DNA from 4 places in the Micromonospora sp. NPDC048169 genome. Region 2 is predicted to be linked to each of the others. Evidence: riboswitches for the same ligand, from Rfam matches in the RefSeq annotation. Region 2 holds a riboswitch; each other region holds the start of a gene.

Region 1 (4,260 bases), on a different contig from region 2:
AGCTTCTGGCTGCACATCGACAGCGCGGAGTCGACCACCAGCACCGCGTACGACAAGCTCACCGTCAAGGCGGGCAGCACCACGCTGGCCACCTACTCCAACCTGAACAAGGCCACCGGCTACGTGCAGCGGTCCTTCGACATCTCGTCGCTGGCCGGCACCACGGCGACCATCTCGTTCAGCGGCGTGGAGGACAGCTCGTTGCAGACGTCCTTCGTCGTCGACGACACCGCGGTCACCCTGAGCTGACCGTGGCGTAGCGCGGCCGGTCGTCGTCCTCCCGACGGCCGGCCGCCTCGTCATGCCCGGCCGGGCCCCTCACGGCGCCTGGCCGGACGGCATCGCGGCTTGCCGGACGGCATCGCGTCGAGCCGGGCGCTTCGTCGCGTCGTCCGGGTGGGCACCCGGTTCGTCAGGCCGGGCGGGCGCCCTGGGACGCGGTGCCGCGGTCGCGGTGGATCCGCGCGGCAGCCTCGTGCATCGCGCGGCCGAACAGCTCGGCCTGGTCGCCCATGCTGCCGAGCCGGGCGGCGAGCGCATCGGCGTCGGCCCGCGCAGATGCGCTGACCTGGGCGTCCAGCTCGGACAGCGCGGCATTGGCGGCGGCGACGAGGTGCCCGCCGAGGACGTCCAGCGGCTCGCCGGCCAGCTCCGGGTCGATCGTCACGGAATCCAGCCGGCCACCCTGGACGGCGACGGCGCGGACCCGGCCGCCGGCGGCCGTGCCCTCGGCGCGCAGCAGGTCGGCCGCCTCGCCGTCGGCGTGCGCCGAGGCCCGGGAGCGCATCGCGGTGAGCGCCTGCTGCGTACGGGTCAGCAGCTCGTCGATGCTCGCCGCCGCCGAGAACGGGTCGTTGGTCATATCAGCGCTTTCTTCACGTCTTAGCCGAGGACCGTGACCCTAGCAACCGCCCCCGACGAATCGCGCCTACCGGCCCTCGCGGGCCGCGTCCCGGTGCCGCGAGCAGGCCGGACACCGGCAACGCGGCGTGTCGCACGGGCGCGGACGCCCGGCCGGGGTGAAGCGGCCGGGCGTCCGCGAGACCGGTCAGCGCAGACGCAGCCGCTGACCGGGGAAGATCAGCCCCGGGTCGTCGCCCACCACCGCGCGGTTGCGCTCGTGCAGGGCACGCCAGCCGCCGTCCACGCGCTGCGCCACGGCGATCTCCGACAGCGTGTCCCCCGGCCGGACCAGGTACGTCCCGGTGCCGGTCCTGGGCTGTGGCGCGACGAGGGTGGTGGCCCGCTCCGGCGCGGCCCTCTTCGTGGCCGGTCGCCGCGGCGCGGCCTTCTTCGCGCCTGACCGCTTCTCGGCCGCAGCCGGCCCGGAACTCTTCTTCGCCGAGCCGCCCTTCTTGCCGCAGACCGGCCAGGCGCCGATGCCCTGCCCGCGCAGCACCTTCTCCGCGACGGCGATCTGCTCGGACCGGCTGGCCAGGTCGGCGCGGGCGGCGTACTTCTGGCCGCCGTAGCCGTTCCAGGTGGCACGGGAGAACTGGAGCCCGCCGTAGTAGCCGTTGCCGGTGTTGATCTTCCAGTTCCCGCCCGACTCGCAGCGTGCGACGGCGTCCCAGTTGACGCCCGCGCTGGCCGGAGCGGCCGAGCCGAACAGGGTCGCGGCGCCGAGGGCGGCGCCGGCCATCACCGCTCCGAGAGCGGTACGGCGGCTTCGGGCTGAGTATTCGGTTGCCATGTGGATTCCTCCACGCCGACGAGGTGAGCTGTCGGGTTCGGGCCGAGGAGCCCGGCCGCCGGTGGCGGCTTCACCCCGAGGTGACGATGCACCGTGGAACGTGTGGTTCCCCCGCTCCCGCACGAGGTTCGGTGACCGCGGCCGGCGGCGGGATTTGGCGTTTCCGGCCCGCGGTGTCCGCTACTGCGAACGAAACCGACGCTAGGAGCGCTTTGCGCCGATCATCCACTTCTTGTGATGCCCTTCACCCGGCCGGGCGACCGGGCGCTACCGTGGCAGGACTGGGCAAGATCACGGGAGGCGGGACGGATGACCGATCACGGACACGAGCTGACCTTCGGCGGCTTCCTCACCCCCGCCGCCGCGCAGCCGGACCAGGTGGTGGCGCTGGCCCGGCTCTGCGAGCAGGTCGGACTGGACCTGGTCACCTTCCAGGACCACCCGTACCAGCCGGGTTTCCTGGACACCTGGACGCTGATGTCCTACGTGGCCGCCGCCACCGAACGCGTCCGCCTGGCCGGAAACGTCCTCAACCTGCCGTTGCGCCAGCCGGTGGTGCTGGCGCGCAGCGTCGCCAGCCTGGACCTGCTCACCGGCGGCCGGGTCGAGCTGGGGCTCGGCGCGGGCGCCTTCTGGGACGCGATCGAGGCAACGGGCGGGCGGCGCCTGTCCCCCGGCGCGGCCGTCGACGCCCTCGACGAGGCGATCCGGGTGATCCGCGAGGTCTGGGACACCGACCACCGCGGCATGATCCGTGTCGACGGCGAGCACTACCGGGTGGTCGGCGCCAAGCGCGGCCCGGCGCCCGCCCACCCGGTGGGCATCTGGGTCGGCGCGTACAAGCCGCGCATGCTGCGCCTGGTGGGCCGCGCCGCGGACGGCTGGCTGCCGTCGCTGTCGTACCTGCCGAAGGGTCCCGACGAGTTGCCCGCCCTGAACGCGCTGGTGGACGAGGGCGCCCGGGCCGCCGGACGCGACCCGGCCGCGATCCGCCGCATGCTCAACGTGACAGGCACGTTCGCCCGCTCGTCGGCCGGTTTCCTGGCCGGGCCGCCGGAACAGTGGGTCGAGGAGCTGGCCGGGCTCACGCTGGAGCACGGCATCACCACGTTCATCCTCGGCAGCGACGAGCCGCGCGCGATCCAGATCTTCGGCCAGGAGGTCGCGCCCGCCGTGCGCGAGCTGGTCGCCGCCGAGCGCACCCCGCCCGAGCCCCGCGCGGCCACCGGGCAACAGGCCGCCGCCGGCGCGCCCAGCACGCTCGGGGTCACGCCCACCCCGGACCCGGGGGTACGCCTGAGCGCGCGCCGCCCCTGGGACGAGTCCACTCGCCCGAGCGCCCCGCCGCCGCCGGCCGGGCACGTCTACCCGCCCCGGGGACAGGCCGCCGGGCAGCACCTGGTGGACGTGCACGACCACCTGCGCCAGGAGCTGGCCCAGGTGCGCGACCTGCTGGAACAGGTCAAGCGGGGCACTGTCTCGCCGGGCCGGGCGCGGGCCGCGCTGAACGAGATGACCATGCGGCAGAACAACTGGACGCTCGGGGCCTACTGCGCGGCGTACTGCACCATGGTCACCCAGCACCACGGGCTTGAGGACGCCTCGATCTTCCCGCACCTGCGCCGCTCCGAGACCGGGCTGGCCGCCGTGCTGGACCGCCTCGAGGAGGAACACGTGGTGATCCACGGCGTGGTGGAGAGCGTCGACCGCGCGCTCGTGGAGCTGGTCCGCCGGCCCGGCGACTTCACCGGACTCCAGGAGGCGGTGGACCTGCTCACCGACACGCTGCTGTCGCACCTGTCGTACGAGGAGCACCAGATCGTCGAGCCGCTGGCCCGGCACGGGTTCTTCCCCTGCCAGTTGTGAGGCGGGGCCCCTTCTTCTTGTCGCGCCGGCGACGAGAAGGGGCCCCGCCTCACCGCTACAGGCCGCGGGCCAGGCGGTCGGCCAGGATCCGGGTGAACCGGGCCGGGTCGGCCAGCTCGCCGCCCTCGGCCAGCAGCGCCATGCCGTACAGCAGCTCGGCGGTCTCGGTCAGCGCGGCCGGGTCGCCGCCCTCCCCGTGCGCCTTGCGCAGCCCGGTGACCAGCGGGTGGGCCGGGTTCAGCTCCAGGATCCGCTTGACCTGGGGCACCTCCTGGCCCATGGCCCGGTACATCTTCTCCAGCGTCGGCGTCATGTCGTGCGCGTCGCCCACGACGCAGGCCGGTGAGGTGGTCAGCCGGGTGGACAGGCGCACCTCCTTGACGCTGTCGGCGAGCGCGCCGCCGAGGAAGGTGAGCAGGTCGGCGTACTCCTGCCGTTCCGCCTCGGCCTTCTCCTTCTCCTCGTCGGTCTCCAGGTCCACCTGGCCCTTGGCGACCGAGCGCAGCGTCTTCCCGTCGTACGCGCCGACCCGCTCGACCCACACCTCGTCCACCGGGTCGGTGAGGATCAGCACCTCGTAGCCCTTGGCGCGGAACGCCTCCAGGTGCGGCGAGTTCTCGATGGTGGTCCGGTTCTCGCCGGTGGCGTAGTAGATCTCGGTCTGGCCGTCGCGCATCCGCTCCACGTACGCGCGCAGCGTG
Region 2 (4,260 bases):
CGAAGCCGGTGGCCCACTTCGCGGTCGGCGCGGAGGCCGGGTTGAGGAACCACGCCTTCTGGCCGAGATACCAGATCGCCGTCCAGTCACCCTGCCGGCCGGCGAGCGCGTACGTCTGACCGGCCGAGGCGCGGGCGCCGTGGTCGGAGATGTACATCGTGTCCGGCGTGCCGTCCGGGCGCAGCCCGAGGTCGTTGACGAGCGGGGCGTCCGGGCTCGGCGCGGTCCGCAGGATCACCGCCGAGGAGCCGCGCGACGGGCACGGCTCGGCCGGCGGCCTGGGCGTCGGGACGCCCGGCGGCTGCTGGTTGCAGCCGGTGAACGCCGGCCGGTTGGTGGCGAAGTCCGGGTCGATGGTGACCAGGCCGGTCCGCGCGGTGCCGGTGGTGCGGAACGGCGCCTTCATCAGGTCGAAGTAGTGCGACCAGTCCCAGTACGGTCCCGGGTCCCAGTGCATGCCGCCCACCGCGCCGGCGTTGATGCCGGGCACGTTGTCGTGGCCGATGATGTGCTGCCGGTCCATCGGGATGCCGAGCTTCAGCGCCAGGTGGCGCACCAGCTTGGCGGAGGTGCGGTACATCGCCTCGGTGTACCAGGTGCCCTGACCGGCGAAGCCCTCGTGCTCCAGGCCGATGGACTTCGCGTTGACGTACCAGTTGCCGGCGTGCCAGCCGACGTCCTTGGTCTTGATGTGCTGGGCGATGTAGCCGTCCACCGAGCGCAGCGTGTAGTGCCAGCCCAGGTAGTCGGCCCGCTTCACCAGGTCGACGCTCGGGCCGAAGTAGCCCTCGGTGTCGTGGATGACGATGTACTCGATCTTCTGCTGCTTCGGCCGGTCGCCAAGATCGTGGTTGCCGTAGTCACCCGGGTCGTCGCTGAGCTGCTCGTACGGCGCGGGGATCCACTCACAGGCCAGCCGCACCGGGCACTCCAGCCCGTCCGGCCGCTCGGCGTTACGCAAACCGAGCCGGGCCAGCCGGGAGCGGTCCGGCGTCGCGGCGGTGGCGGCGAGCGTGACCCGCTGGCCGTCGTCGGTGGTCCGGCTGGCGCCCTGGCCGAGCTGGTCGTACACCTCGTCGGCGAAGGCCGCCGCGCCGTCGGTGGTGTCCGCGCCGGAGTACCGGGCCACCGCGCCGTACCAGGCCGCCGGGTCGGTGCCGGCGCCGACCGGCCCGCCCAGAGCCTTCTGGTACGACGCCAGCAGCGCCGCGCCACCGCGGATGTTCGCGGCCGGGTCGGTCCGCAGCGTCCCGGCGTCGAGCCCGGTGAGCGCGGCGGCGGCGTCGAGTGTCTGGAGCGAGGCGGGCGGCAGCGGGGCCTCCCGCTCCGGCGTGGCGGCCGTGGCCGGGTCGAGCTTCAGCGGACGGGAGTCGTCGCCGCGCGGGTCCTCGTCCTCGTCCACGTGGGCGCTGCCCGGCATGGCCAGGATGTGCGCGGCGTCGGTCAGGTGCATCGGGCCGTAGCCGCCGCTGGTGCTCGGCTGCCCGGTGTGGGTGTCCCAGCGGGACTCCAGGTAGGAGACACCGAGCAGCACGTTCTGCGGGACGCCGTACTCGGCGGCCGCGGCGGCGTATTGTTGTTGCCTGTCGCTCGCGGGCGGGGACGTGTCCGGCGCGGCGGTCACCGGGCCGGTCGTCGCCAGCGCGGTGGCGGTGGCCACGGCGGCGGCGAGCAGTATCCGTCTGCCCGACGGCGGGGCGGAGAGGTGCATCGAACCTCCTGGACAGGGATGGGGGTCACTGCGTCTCCACCCTCACTCCGCACACCCGTGATGGTCAATACCTTTCCAGTAAGTAATCAGCCGTGAAAGAAAATTTCACCTCCGTCAGTGGTTCGCCGCCGGATCGCGTACGGAGTGTCACGTCGCTGGAAGTTGCGGATCGATAACGGTGGTCCCTACTCTGGTGAATCGTCGGCCGTACGTCTCACCGTCCAACCCGGTCGGTGACGGACCGGCACCGCCGAGTCGCCAGTGGGCGAGCCGGGGAACCAGGTACCTGGGGTGAATCCGCAGCGATGCGGTAGGGCGGCTCCCTTCCCGCCCGAATCCGTCAGCTAACCCGGTAGGCGGAACTGAAGAAGGAGTACGGACGCCGGTGGCACTCCATGCCCCGCGGCCGTCGTCGAGCCGGTCTGTCGACCGGTCCACGGCTGTGCCGCGTACCCGCTGGTCCCGCTTCACCACCGCCCTCGCCGCCCTGGTCGGCACCGCTGTCGTCCTGACCGGTGGCGCCACCGCGGCACACGCCGAACCCTCGGTCGCCGAGATCGAGGCCCAGATCGACCGCGACTGGAACAAGCTCGAACCGGTCATCGAACAGGTCAACGCCGTACGCGAACAGCTCGCCGCGCGGCGCGAGCAGGCCGACGCGCTCGGCCGGCAGATCGCACCCCTCCAGGCCCGGGTGGACGCCGCGCTCGGCCAGGTCGGCGGGCTCGCCGCCGACGCCTACAAGGGCGACAACCTCTCCACCGTCAACGCGCTGCTGGGCAGCCGCTCGCCGGGTGACCTGGTCAACGGCCTGGAACTGCTCGACCGCTTCGCGCACCGCCAGCACGAGCAGGTGCGCTCCGTCGCCGCGCTGCGCGACGAACTGGCGGCGAAGAAGAAGCCGCTGGACGAGATGATCGCCGGGCTGGCGCGCACCGAGGCCCAGCTCGCGGCGAAGAAGAAGCAGATCGACGCCGAGATCGCCCGGCTGCAGAAGCTGCGGCTCAAGGTGTACGGCAAGGGCGGCGGCGGCCCGCTGCGCCCGGCGCCCTGCCCGGCCGGCTACCCCGGTGGCGCGGCCGGTGCGGCGGTCAAGTTCGCCTGCGCCCAGATCGGCAAGATCTACGTCTGGGGCGCGGCCGGGCCGGACCACTTCGACTGCTCGGGCCTGACCCTGGCGGCGTGGGCCAAGGGCGGCGTGTCGCTGCCGCACAACGCACGCCAGCAGCACGGCGTGACGAAGCGGGTCAGCCGTGCCGAGCTGCGTGCCGGTGATCTCGTCTTCTACTACGGCGACCTGCACCACGTGGCGATGTACGTGGGCGACGGCTGGGTGGTGCACGCCTCCCAGTCGGGCAAGCCCATCACGATGAAGCGGGTCGACGACGGCGACATCAACAGCTACGGCCGGGTGTAAGGAAGGGCCCCCTCTTAACGCCTCCGGTAGAGGAGGGGGCCCTTCTTAACAACTGCGGGCGTCCGTCAGCGCGTCGGCCAGGTGCGCCAGCTCTGCCAGGACCGGCTCGGCGTCGGGCCGCGCTGCCCCTGGTAACGCGAGCCGTAGACGGCCGAGCCGTACGGGTGCTCGGCCGGCGAGGAGAGCCGGAAGATGCAGAGCTGGCCGATCTTCATGCCCGGCCAGAGCGTGATCGGCAGGTTCGCCACGTTCGACAGCTCCAGCGTGACGTGGCCGGAGAAGCCCGGGTCGATGAATCCGGCCGTCGAGTGGGTCAGCAGCCCCAGCCGCCCCAGGCTCGACTTGCCCTCCAGCCTCCCGGCGAGCTGGTCGCCCAGCGAGATCACCTCAAGCGTGGAGGCGAGCACGAACTCGCCCGGGTGCAGCACGAACGGCTGTCCCTCCGGCACCTCGACCATCGAGGTCAGGTCGTCCTGCTGCTTCGACGGGTCGATGTGTGTGTAGAGATGGTTGTTGAAGACCCGGAACAGCCGGTCCAGGCGTACGTCGATGCTCGACGGCTGCACCAGCGTCGGCTCGAAGGGCTCCAGCGCGAGCGTGCCGGCCTTGATCTCGGAGACCAGGTCGCGGTCGGAGAGCAGCATCCGAACACCATAGCGACCGGTATGGGTGACCTGCGTGTCGCACTACATCTTCGTACACGTGTTCGATAGAGTGTCCACATGGCTTCCTGGTCCGAATTCGCCGCCGACGAGCCCCGCCTCGCCGACGAGATCCGCCTCCTGATGCAGCAGTATGGGCCGGGCTTCGGCTACCTCGCCACGGTCCGCGCCGACGGCGGCCCCCGGGTCCACCCGGTCTCCCCGGTGATCACCGCCGACGGGCTCTGGTGCTTCGTCGTCGACTCGCCGAAGCGCCGCGACCTCGAACGCGACGGCCGTTATGCGCTGCACTCGTTCCCGCCGGAGGAGAGCGACGACGAGGCGTACATCGCGGGGCGCGCGCGGCAGGTGACCGACCCGGCCACGGTGACGCGGCTGGCCCGGATCGCCCGCGCGGCGCCACAGGGCGACTGGCGGCTGTTCGAGTTCACTGTCGAGGCGGCGATGCTGACCCGGCGCGACCCGGTGGC
Region 3 (4,260 bases), on a different contig from region 2:
TCGGCTGCTCCGACTCGCGGCTCGCCGCCGAGATCATCTTCGATCGCGGCCTCGGTGACCTCTTCGTGGTGCGTACCGCCGGGCACACCGCCGGGCCGGAGGTGCTCGGCAGCGTCGAGTACGCCGTCACCGTGCTGGGCACTCCGCTCGTGGTGGTGCTCGGGCACGACTCGTGCGGCGCGGTCCAGGCCGCCCGCGAGGGGGTCCGGACCGGCGCCGCCCCGGCCGGGCACCTGGGCGCGGTGGTGGACGCGGTCTCGCCCAGCCTGCTGCGCGCCGCCCGCCAGGGCGTCGAGGACCTCGACGGCATCATCGACGTGCACATCGCGCAGACCGTGGAGACGCTGCTGGCCCGGTCCACCGTGCTGGCCGAGCGGGTGGCGGCGGGGCGGTGCACGGTGGTCGGCATGTCGTACCGTCTCGCCGGCGGCGAGGTGCGGACCGTGGCGCAGGCCCCGGCCCCGCTGCCCGCCCCGGCGGCGCCCGCGGACCCGGCGCTGGCGAGCTGATCCACGGGGAAGACGAAAGGGGCCGCCCGAGGGCGGCCCCTTCTTCGTGGTGTCCGGCGTCAGAGCAGCGACATGTGGACGTGGTCGGTGTGGTTCGACGGCCCGCTGTAGGAGCGCCAGCCGGTGGCCGGGAACCAGATCTGCCGGTTCCAGATGACGTAGTAGATGCCCAGCCGGTCGGCGTTGCGGATGAGGAAGGCGGCCACCTCGTTGCCGTACCTGCGGGTGTCATTGTTGTGCCAGGGTGCGAAGCCGCTGTTCTGCAGCGACCAGTCGCACGCCTTGCCCTTGGGGTGCTCCCACGGCCCGCCGGACCGGTAGCAGCCCACGAAGCGCTTGAAGCCCGCGCGCCGGACCTCCTTGTAGGCGTGCAGCGTGCGCGGCGTGACGCAGCCCGAGGTGGTCGGGTCGTCCTCGCTGCACGACTCGGCCTTCCACCCGCCGTCGGCGGTGCGGCCGGGGGCGATCTTGGCGACCGGTGAGGTGGCGGAGACCAGTCCGCCGGTGAAGCCGAGACCGCCGACCAGCTTCAGCGCGCGCTCGGCCTGCACCTTCTCGCGCTCCATCGCGTTCTTCTGCTTCTCCTGCTCGCGGACCTCGGCGTCCATCGCGATCTTGGCCTGCTCGGCGCGGGTCTTGACCGCGTTGATGGCGGCCAGGCGCTGCGCGTTGAGGAGGTTCAGCTCGTCCAGGGCGTTGACCCGGCGGACGAACGAGTCGGGGGAGTTGCTCTCCAGCAGCATCGCCATCGCGCCCATCCGGCCGGTCCGGTAGGACTGGGCGGCGAGCTGGTTGACCTGCGGGCTGAGCGCGTCGAGTTCGGCCTGTGCCGTCTTCACCTCGGCCGCCAGCCGCCGCTGGCGGTCCTGCGACTTGGCGAGCTTCGCCTTGGCCTGGAGGAAGTTCCGGTTGGCGGAGTCGATCGCCTCGGTGATGAGCGGCGGTTCGCCGTCCTCCTCGTGGCCCGAGGGGTTGCCGGGTGCCGCCGCGGCGGGGGCCGCGGTCGCCGGCGTCGGCCCGGCCAGCACGGCCAGTGAGGCCAGCACGGCCACCACGGGTGTCAGCCAGCGGCGCAGGGGTGCCGTCACAGTGTTCCCTTCCGTCGGCCGCCGACCGGGTTAGCTGACGGGTTCGGGACGGAAGTGGCCCCTACCGCTGTCGCGGATTCACCCCATGTACCTGGTTCCCCGGCTCGCCCGTGGGCGATTGGGCGGCGGCACCGCTGGCGCCGGTGCGCGCCTTCGGCGGTGACCGGCAGCGAGGTTACCCGACAGCACTCGTGAGGATCTACGTCCGGAAGCCGACCAATAGCGAGATTTCGCCGTGGCGCACCGTGACCAGCGTCGCGTTTGAAATCGATGGTCACGCTGCGGAGTCTCACCATGCGGCCTCCGTACTCCTTCCGCCGCCGAGCGCCTCCAGCGCGTCGTCCCGTCCGGCCGGCGGCCGGGGCGCGGGCGGCGCCGGCTCCGCGCCGCGCGGGCGCCGTCCGGCGGTGGTCACGATCGCGGCCAGGCCGGTGGTCAGCGGTACGGCGGCGATCAGGCCGAGCGTGGCCACCGCGCTGCGGACGATCTCCTGGGCGAGGAACTCGCTGGTGAGGATCTCGCTGACCGGGCGGGAGTCGGCGACCAGCAGGAGCAGCAGCGGCAGCGAGGCGCCCGCGTACGCCAGCACGATGGTGTTGACGGTGGACGCGATGTGGGCCCGGCCGACCCGGGTCGCCGCGCGGTAGAGCTGCCGCCGGGACAGCCCGGGGTTGGCGTGCGCCAGTTCGGTGACGGTGGCCGCCTGGGTGACTGTGACGTCGTCCAGCACGCCCAGCGAGCCGATGATGATGCCGGCCAGCAGCAGGCCGTGCAGGTCCACGTCGGCCTGGAACATGGACAGCGTGGTGGCGTCCTCGCTGCCGAAGCCGGTCAGGTGGGTGGCGGACGTGGCGAGCAGGCCGAGCACGCCGGTGATCACCAGGCTGCCCAGCGTGCCGAGCACCGCCACCGACGTCTGCGCGGTGATCCCGTGGGTCAGGTAGAGCACCACGAACATGATCAACGCGGCGCCGACGATGGCCACCAGCAGCGGCGGCTGGCCGGCGCCGATGCCTGGCAGCACGAAGCCGAGCAGGATGGCGAAGCTGGCCGCCAGGCCGGCGAGCGCGGCCAGCCCGCGCCAGCGGCCGAACGCCACGATCGCGGCGGCGAACAGCACCATCAGCCAGATCAGCGGTGTGCCGCGCTGGTGCTCGGCGATGTTGTAGGACTTCACCGCCGGGTCGGCCGGATCGGTCAGCTCGACCAGGACCACCTCGTCGCCGACCGCGACCCGGGGCGCGCCGGGCCCGGCCGGGATCGGCGTCTCGACCTGGCGGCCCGCGTCCGGGCCCTGCTCGGCGGTCACCGTCACGGTGCCGCAGGGGCCGCCCCCGCCGTCCGGGGCCTCCGGGGTCGGCGGGCAGGGCTCGGTGACCACCCGGGTCACCGTGCCGTGGTAGCGGGGGACGTCCGCGCCGCCGACCGGCTCCCGGTCCTGCCGGGGCCAGAGGACCAGCGCCGCGATCACGGTGAGCGCGAACAGCGGCACCACCACGGCGACGAGCAGCCGGCGTACGCCCGGCGGCGCGGCGGGTGCGGGGCGGGTGTGGTCGGCACCCATGGCGTCTCTCCCAACGGTCGGGGCGACGCCTGGTCCGCCGGACCGGTCTGGTCACCCGGGCGGCGCGGACGTGTCGACCACGTCCGGGTCGTCGCCCGGCCATGGTAGGCAGCCTGACCTCACCGGGACCGGTGACGCTCGCCTCGCGTGATCAGGCCAGACCGGCCCGGCGTCGCCGGTACTCGTCCTCGTCGATCTCGCCGCGCGCGTACCGCTCGTCCAGGATGCGCCGGGCCGTCGTCGGGCCCAGGTACTGGGGGCCGGTCCACCGCACGGCCGCCCAGACGAGCCCCGCCAGCACCGCGAGCACCAGCAGGGACCAGATCCACATCCAGCCCATCATCGGGCTCTGCCACATCATCGGGCCGCCCTCCGTCCGTCGCCGCGGGTCCGCCGGGGTCGGCCTGCCCGCCACTTCGACGGTACGACCGGCCCGACGCGTCGGCGCGGGTCGATGTGCCCGGTTCCGGGGGCCGGAGGTCCCCGCTCAGCCGCGCTTCATCAGGCGGCCGACGGCGGCCATCATCTCGGTCGCCATCTCGTCGGCCCGGCCCTCGGCGGCGCCCTCGTGCATGCAGTGCCGGGCGTGGCCGTCGAGCAGGCCGAGGCCGACCTTGTCCAGCGCCGCCTGGATGGCCGAGATCTGGGTGAGCACGTCGATGCAGTAGCGGTCGTCCTCGACCATCTTCTCGATGCCACGGACCTGACCCTCGATGCGGCGGAGCCGGGCGAGGAGTTGGTCCTTGCTGGCGGTGTAGCCCCGGGTCGGGCTGGACGGCGCGGTCATGGAACCGAGGATAGCGTACCCCTCGGGGGTATGCTACCGTCTCGAACGTACCCCTGGGGGGTATAAGATCGGAGGGCGAGATGGAGAGCACCTACCAGGTGAGCGGCATGACCTGCGGGCACTGCGTCAACTCGGTGAGCACCGAGCTGAGCGCGCTTCCGGGCGTCACCGACGTCCAGGTCGACCTGGCCGGCGGCCGGGTCACCGTCACCAGTCAGGACCCGCTGGACGTGGACGCGGTCCGCGCGGCGGTCGACGAGGCCGGCTACGACCTCGTCGGTGCGTGACGGGTCCGACGGACCCGCGGAAACC
Region 4 (4,260 bases), on a different contig from region 2:
GCGGGTGCGGCCGGTGAACGGGACGAAGCACCCGAACGCGCCGGGACGGGTGCGGACGGGACGTGCGTGCGCCAGCTACCCTGGTCCGCGGGATCGGCGGGCCCGCCCGGTCGCACGGTTGGCCGTGGCCCGCCACAGGGGGAAACTGGAACCCGGTGGTCCGGATTGGGTACGCCCAGGTGTGCCCAGTTCGCGAATTGCTCATCCCGGGGGGTGGCGACCGGGGCGTGGGAGGAATACTCTCGGTCGCGGCCCGCGTACTGATGAGGCGCCCGTCATGGGCGAGTGGAGGTGCTCGCGTGAGCCTGTCGATCGTGAAGTCGGTGCGGCCGGGTGGTGTCGTCGAGATCGCGCCCCGTGGGGAGATCGACGTCGACACCGCGTACGAGGTGCGGGAAGCGATCGCCGAGGTGCTCGCGAAGGCCCGCCCCGCGCGGATCGAGCTGAACATGCGGCTTGTCACGTTCATCGACTCGGTCGGCATCAGCGCCATGGTCGCCGGCTTCCAGACCTGCGAGGTCAGCGGCGTCAAGCTCGTGGTCACCGAGCCGAGCCGGTTCGTGCACCGGCAGCTCTGGGTGACCGGCCTGCTCGGCCTCTTCGGCGCGCCCGAGCCGTGGTTCGCCGACGACACCCCCGAGGTGCTGCCCGGCGCCTGAGCGCCGTTCGCACCCCCTGCGGCCAGGGGACCTTCTACCCGTTGCCAGTCCGGCGTCGGTACGGGACGATCGTCGCGACGCACGACGGCGAGGGGGCCCGCTTGCAGAGCAGCGACAGCTTCAGCTACACCGTGCAGGCCCGGTGCAGCCGGGCCGAAGCGGTGGCCCTGCTAGGCGACCTGAGTCGCCAGGGTGAGCTGCATCCGCTGATCGTCCGGGTCCGGAAGCTGCCGGCCCGGCCCGGCGCGCTGGCCAGCTACGCGATCACCGACCGGCTGCAACTCGGCCCGCTGCACTTCCCGGTGACCTACCAGGCGGACGTGCTGATCGCGAGCGAGGACGAGGTGGTCACCGTCGCCCGGCAGCAGCCGGCGACGACCGTACGCAACCACACCCGGCTGCGCGACGAGGACGACGGCACGGTACGCGTCGAGGTGGAGATCACGCTCACCGCGCCGGCACCGCTGTTCGGGTACGCGTTCCGCCAGGCCCGGGCGGCTCACCTGGGCCTGGCGGCGCGTCTCGGAGCGACCCTGGAGGGCCGGCCGGCCTGATCCGGCCGGCCCCTTCCGGGCGCTCAGTACACCGACAGGTGCACGTGGTTGGTGTGGTCGCTGGACGGGTCGCCGTTGCCCCCGCTGTACGACTTCCACCCGCTGCTGGGCAGCCAGATCTGCTTGAACCAGATCACGTAGAGCACGGCGAGCGGGTCGGCGTTGCGCACGAAGTACGCGGCCAGGTTGTTGCCGTACGTCCGGTCGCCGCCGGAGGCCACGCCGCCGAAGCCGTTCTTCTGCGCGGCGAAGTCGCAGGCCCGCCCCTTCGGGTGCTCGCCCGAGCCGCTGGGCCGGTGGCACGAGACGTACCTGGTGAAGCCGGCCGCCTTCGCCTGTTGCAGCGCGTGCAGCGTGCGCGGGGTGATGCAGCCGTTGGCCGGGGTCGGGTCGTTGACGCTGCACGACTCCGGGGGCCAGGAGCCGTCCGAGTTGCGCGGCGCCGGCTTCGCGTTCTTGGTGGAGGTGCCCTGGACGCTGCCGCCGCTGCTGCTGCGCGTGGCGCGGTCGTTCGCCACCTCCAGGGCGCGCTCGGCCTGCTCCTTGCGCTTGGCCATCACCGTCACCTGCTTGCGCTGCTCGCGGATCTCGCCGTCGAGCTGGGCGCGGGTGCGGGTGGCCTGGTCCCGGGTGGCGATCAGGTCGCGCAGCGTACGGTCCTCGTGCGCGGCGACCTGTTCCAGCGCGGCGGCCCGGTCCATGAAGCCCTCCGGGCTGCTGCTGCCCAGCAGCACCCCGGCGGTGCCCAGGCGGCCGTTGCGGTACGCCACGGCGGCGATCTCGCCGACCTTGGCGTCGCGTACGGCCAGCTCGGCGCCGACCGTCTTGAGCTGTTCGTTCAGTTGCTTCTGGCGGCTCACCGACCGGTTCAGCGCGGCCTTGGCCTCCAGCCAGCCCTTGCTGGCGGCGTCGAGCTGGGCACGCAGTTCGGGCGTGCCGCCCTCGTCGTCGCCGCCGGGCGCGGCGGCGAGCAGGCCGGTCGCCGGCCCCGCCGAGGCGGGGGAGACCGGAACAGTCGCGACGCCGAGGGCCAGCGTCGCGACGAGCAGGGCCGCCAACCGGGCGGCTGTCCGTCGTACAGGTGCCACGTGGGGCATTCACACGTCCTTCCGTCAACGCCGACCGGGTTAGCTGACGGGTTCGGGACGGAAGATCCCTACCGCTGACGCGGATGCACCCCACGTACGTGGTTCCCCGGCTCGTCCCTGCGGACGATTAGGCGACGGCCGCCCCACCGGGGCCGGTGGCGTCCGCGGGTGCGGCCGCGACCGACACTACCGGCGCTGCCCGGGCGTGGCTCGGTGGAGCAACGCCACTAGGTGGGGCAAAACCGGCATAAGACTACAACAGCCACAGTGATTTAAGTCTGCCCTAATCACCACTCGGTCTTCCCGCACACGCCGGCCGACGCTCCGGGTTCGACCTGCAACGTGGCGTGATCGATGGAGAAGTCCTCGTGCAGGGCGGCCCGCGCGGCGGCCAGCACCTGCCCCGGGTCCACGCCCGGGTCGGTGGTCAGGTGCGCCGAGGCCACCTCCATGCCCGAGGTGAGCGTCCACACGTGCAGGTCGTGCACCTCGGCCACGCCGGGTACGGCGGCCAGCCGGTCGTGCACGGCGGTCACCTGGAGGTGCTCCGGCGCGGCCTGCACCAGGATGCGCAGCGCGGCCCGGCCGAGCCGCCAGGTGCGCGGCAGGATGAACAGGCCGATCCCGACGGCTACCAGCGGATCGGCCCACCACCAGTCGGTCGCGGCGATGACCAGCGCGGCGGCGATCACGCCGAGCGAGCCGAGCAGATCGCCGAGCACCTCCAGGTACGCCCCGCGCAGGTTGATGCTCTCCTTCGCCCCGGCGCGCAGCAGCGCGAACGCGACGATGTTGGCGAGCAGGCCGAGCACCGCCACCACGAGCATCGGGCCGGCCAGCACCTCCGGCGGCTCGCCGAACCGGCGTACCGCCTCGACCAGGACGTAGAGCGCGACGGCGCCGAGCAGCACGGCGTTGGCCAGGGCGGCGAGCACCTCCAGCCGGTAGAGCCCGAACGTGCGCTGCGGGTCGGTGCCGGCGCGGCGGGCGGCGGTGATCGCGGCCAGTGCCATGCCGATGCCGAGGACGTCGGTGAACATGTGCCCGGCGTCGGAGAGCAGCGCGAGCGAGCCGGTGGTGAAGGCGGCCACCGCCTCGACCACCATCAGGACGGCGAGCAGCGCGAAGGCGGCCCAGAGGCGGCCCCGGTGGCGGTGTGCCGCGTTGGCCACCGCGCCGCTGTGGTCATGACCTGCGCCCACGCCAACACCCTTCCTGCCCCGTACCGGCCAGGCCCAATGTATGTTCACATCGCTATGTATGCAACTGAACTGTGGGTGACGTCAGGGGCGCGGACGGGTGTCCCTCAGAGCGGGTCGAGCGTGGTGAGGCGCTGGGTCGCCCGGGACAGCGCCACGTAGAGCGTGCGTACCCCCGAACCGGGGTCGGCCCGGATCTCACTCGGCGCCACCAGCACCACGCCGTCGTACTCCATGCCCTTCGCCTGGAGGCTGGTGACCACCTGGAGCCGGCTCGCGCCGAGCGCGCCCAGCCAGCCGGCCACCTCGTCCCGGCGCGGCACCGGCGTGATCACACCAACGGTGCCCTCCACCTGCGCGAGCAGCGCCTCGGCCGCCTCGACGGTGGCCGCCGGCAGGTCGGCGGCGGGCACCGTGCGCTCGACCGGCGGCACGCCGGTGGACCGCACCGCGTCGGGCAGCGGCAGGTCCGGGTAGAGCCGGCGGATCTCCGCCGCCGCCACCGCGAAGATCTCCGCCGAGTTGCGGTAGTTGGTGGTCAGCTCGTAGCGGTGCCGCTTGCGTCGGCCCAGCGCCTGGTCCCGGGCGCGGTCCAGCTCCTGCGGGTCGCCGGTCCAGGCGGTCTGCGCCGGATCGCCGACCACCGTCCAGGACGCCAGCCGCCCGCGCCGCCCGACCATCCGCCACTGCATCGGCGAGACGTCCTGCGACTCGTCCACCACCACGTGCGCGTAGTCGCGGTAGTCGGCCGGACGCTCCC

The links. A riboswitch is a leader RNA that binds a small molecule or an ion and turns the genes downstream of it on or off. The one in region 2 is predicted to bind cyclic di-AMP.
Region 1: another riboswitch for cyclic di-AMP. It lies ahead of AB0D28_RS22735 (transglycosylase family protein); the one in region 2 lies ahead of AB0D28_RS13065 (NlpC/P60 family protein).
Region 3: another riboswitch for cyclic di-AMP. It lies ahead of AB0D28_RS07440 (hypothetical protein); the one in region 2 lies ahead of AB0D28_RS13065 (NlpC/P60 family protein).
Region 4: another riboswitch for cyclic di-AMP. It lies ahead of AB0D28_RS27270 (hypothetical protein); the one in region 2 lies ahead of AB0D28_RS13065 (NlpC/P60 family protein).

Annotation. Positions count from the first base shown of each region.
Region 1 covers NZ_JBEZMS010000030.1:15,685-19,944, forward strand. Annotated here, with positions in the region: gene AB0D28_RS22725 (M4 family metallopeptidase) at 1-249, shown strand, start outside; gene AB0D28_RS22730 (YbaB/EbfC family nucleoid-associated protein) at 413-862, opposite strand; gene AB0D28_RS22735 (transglycosylase family protein) at 1,049-1,693, opposite strand; cyclic di-AMP (ydaO/yuaA leader) riboswitch at 1,692-1,837, opposite strand; gene AB0D28_RS22740 (LLM class flavin-dependent oxidoreductase) at 2,003-3,559, shown strand; gene htpG (molecular chaperone HtpG) at 3,615-4,260, opposite strand, start outside.
Region 2 covers NZ_JBEZMS010000011.1:167,852-172,111, reverse strand. Annotated here, with positions in the region: gene AB0D28_RS13070 (peptidoglycan recognition family protein) at 1-1,711, opposite strand, end outside; cyclic di-AMP (ydaO/yuaA leader) riboswitch at 1,950-2,085, shown strand; gene AB0D28_RS13065 (NlpC/P60 family protein) at 2,097-3,128, shown strand; gene dcd (dCTP deaminase) at 3,194-3,772, opposite strand; gene AB0D28_RS13055 (pyridoxamine 5'-phosphate oxidase family protein) at 3,851-4,260, shown strand, end outside.
Region 3 covers NZ_JBEZMS010000006.1:18,114-22,373, forward strand. Annotated here, with positions in the region: gene AB0D28_RS07435 (carbonic anhydrase) at 1-509, shown strand, start outside; gene AB0D28_RS07440 (hypothetical protein) at 569-1,597, opposite strand; cyclic di-AMP (ydaO/yuaA leader) riboswitch at 1,601-1,732, opposite strand; gene AB0D28_RS07445 (YibE/F family protein) at 1,887-3,161, opposite strand; gene AB0D28_RS07450 (SHOCT domain-containing protein) at 3,313-3,522, opposite strand; gene AB0D28_RS07455 (metal-sensitive transcriptional regulator) at 3,649-3,948, opposite strand; gene AB0D28_RS07460 (heavy-metal-associated domain-containing protein) at 4,029-4,235, shown strand.
Region 4 covers NZ_JBEZMS010000050.1:28,640-32,899, reverse strand. Annotated here, with positions in the region: gene AB0D28_RS27280 (STAS domain-containing protein) at 300-659, shown strand; gene AB0D28_RS27275 (SRPBCC family protein) at 761-1,213, shown strand; gene AB0D28_RS27270 (hypothetical protein) at 1,237-2,310, opposite strand; cyclic di-AMP (ydaO/yuaA leader) riboswitch at 2,315-2,445, opposite strand; gene AB0D28_RS27265 (cation diffusion facilitator family transporter) at 2,589-3,503, opposite strand; gene AB0D28_RS27260 (AAA family ATPase) at 3,608-4,260, opposite strand, start outside.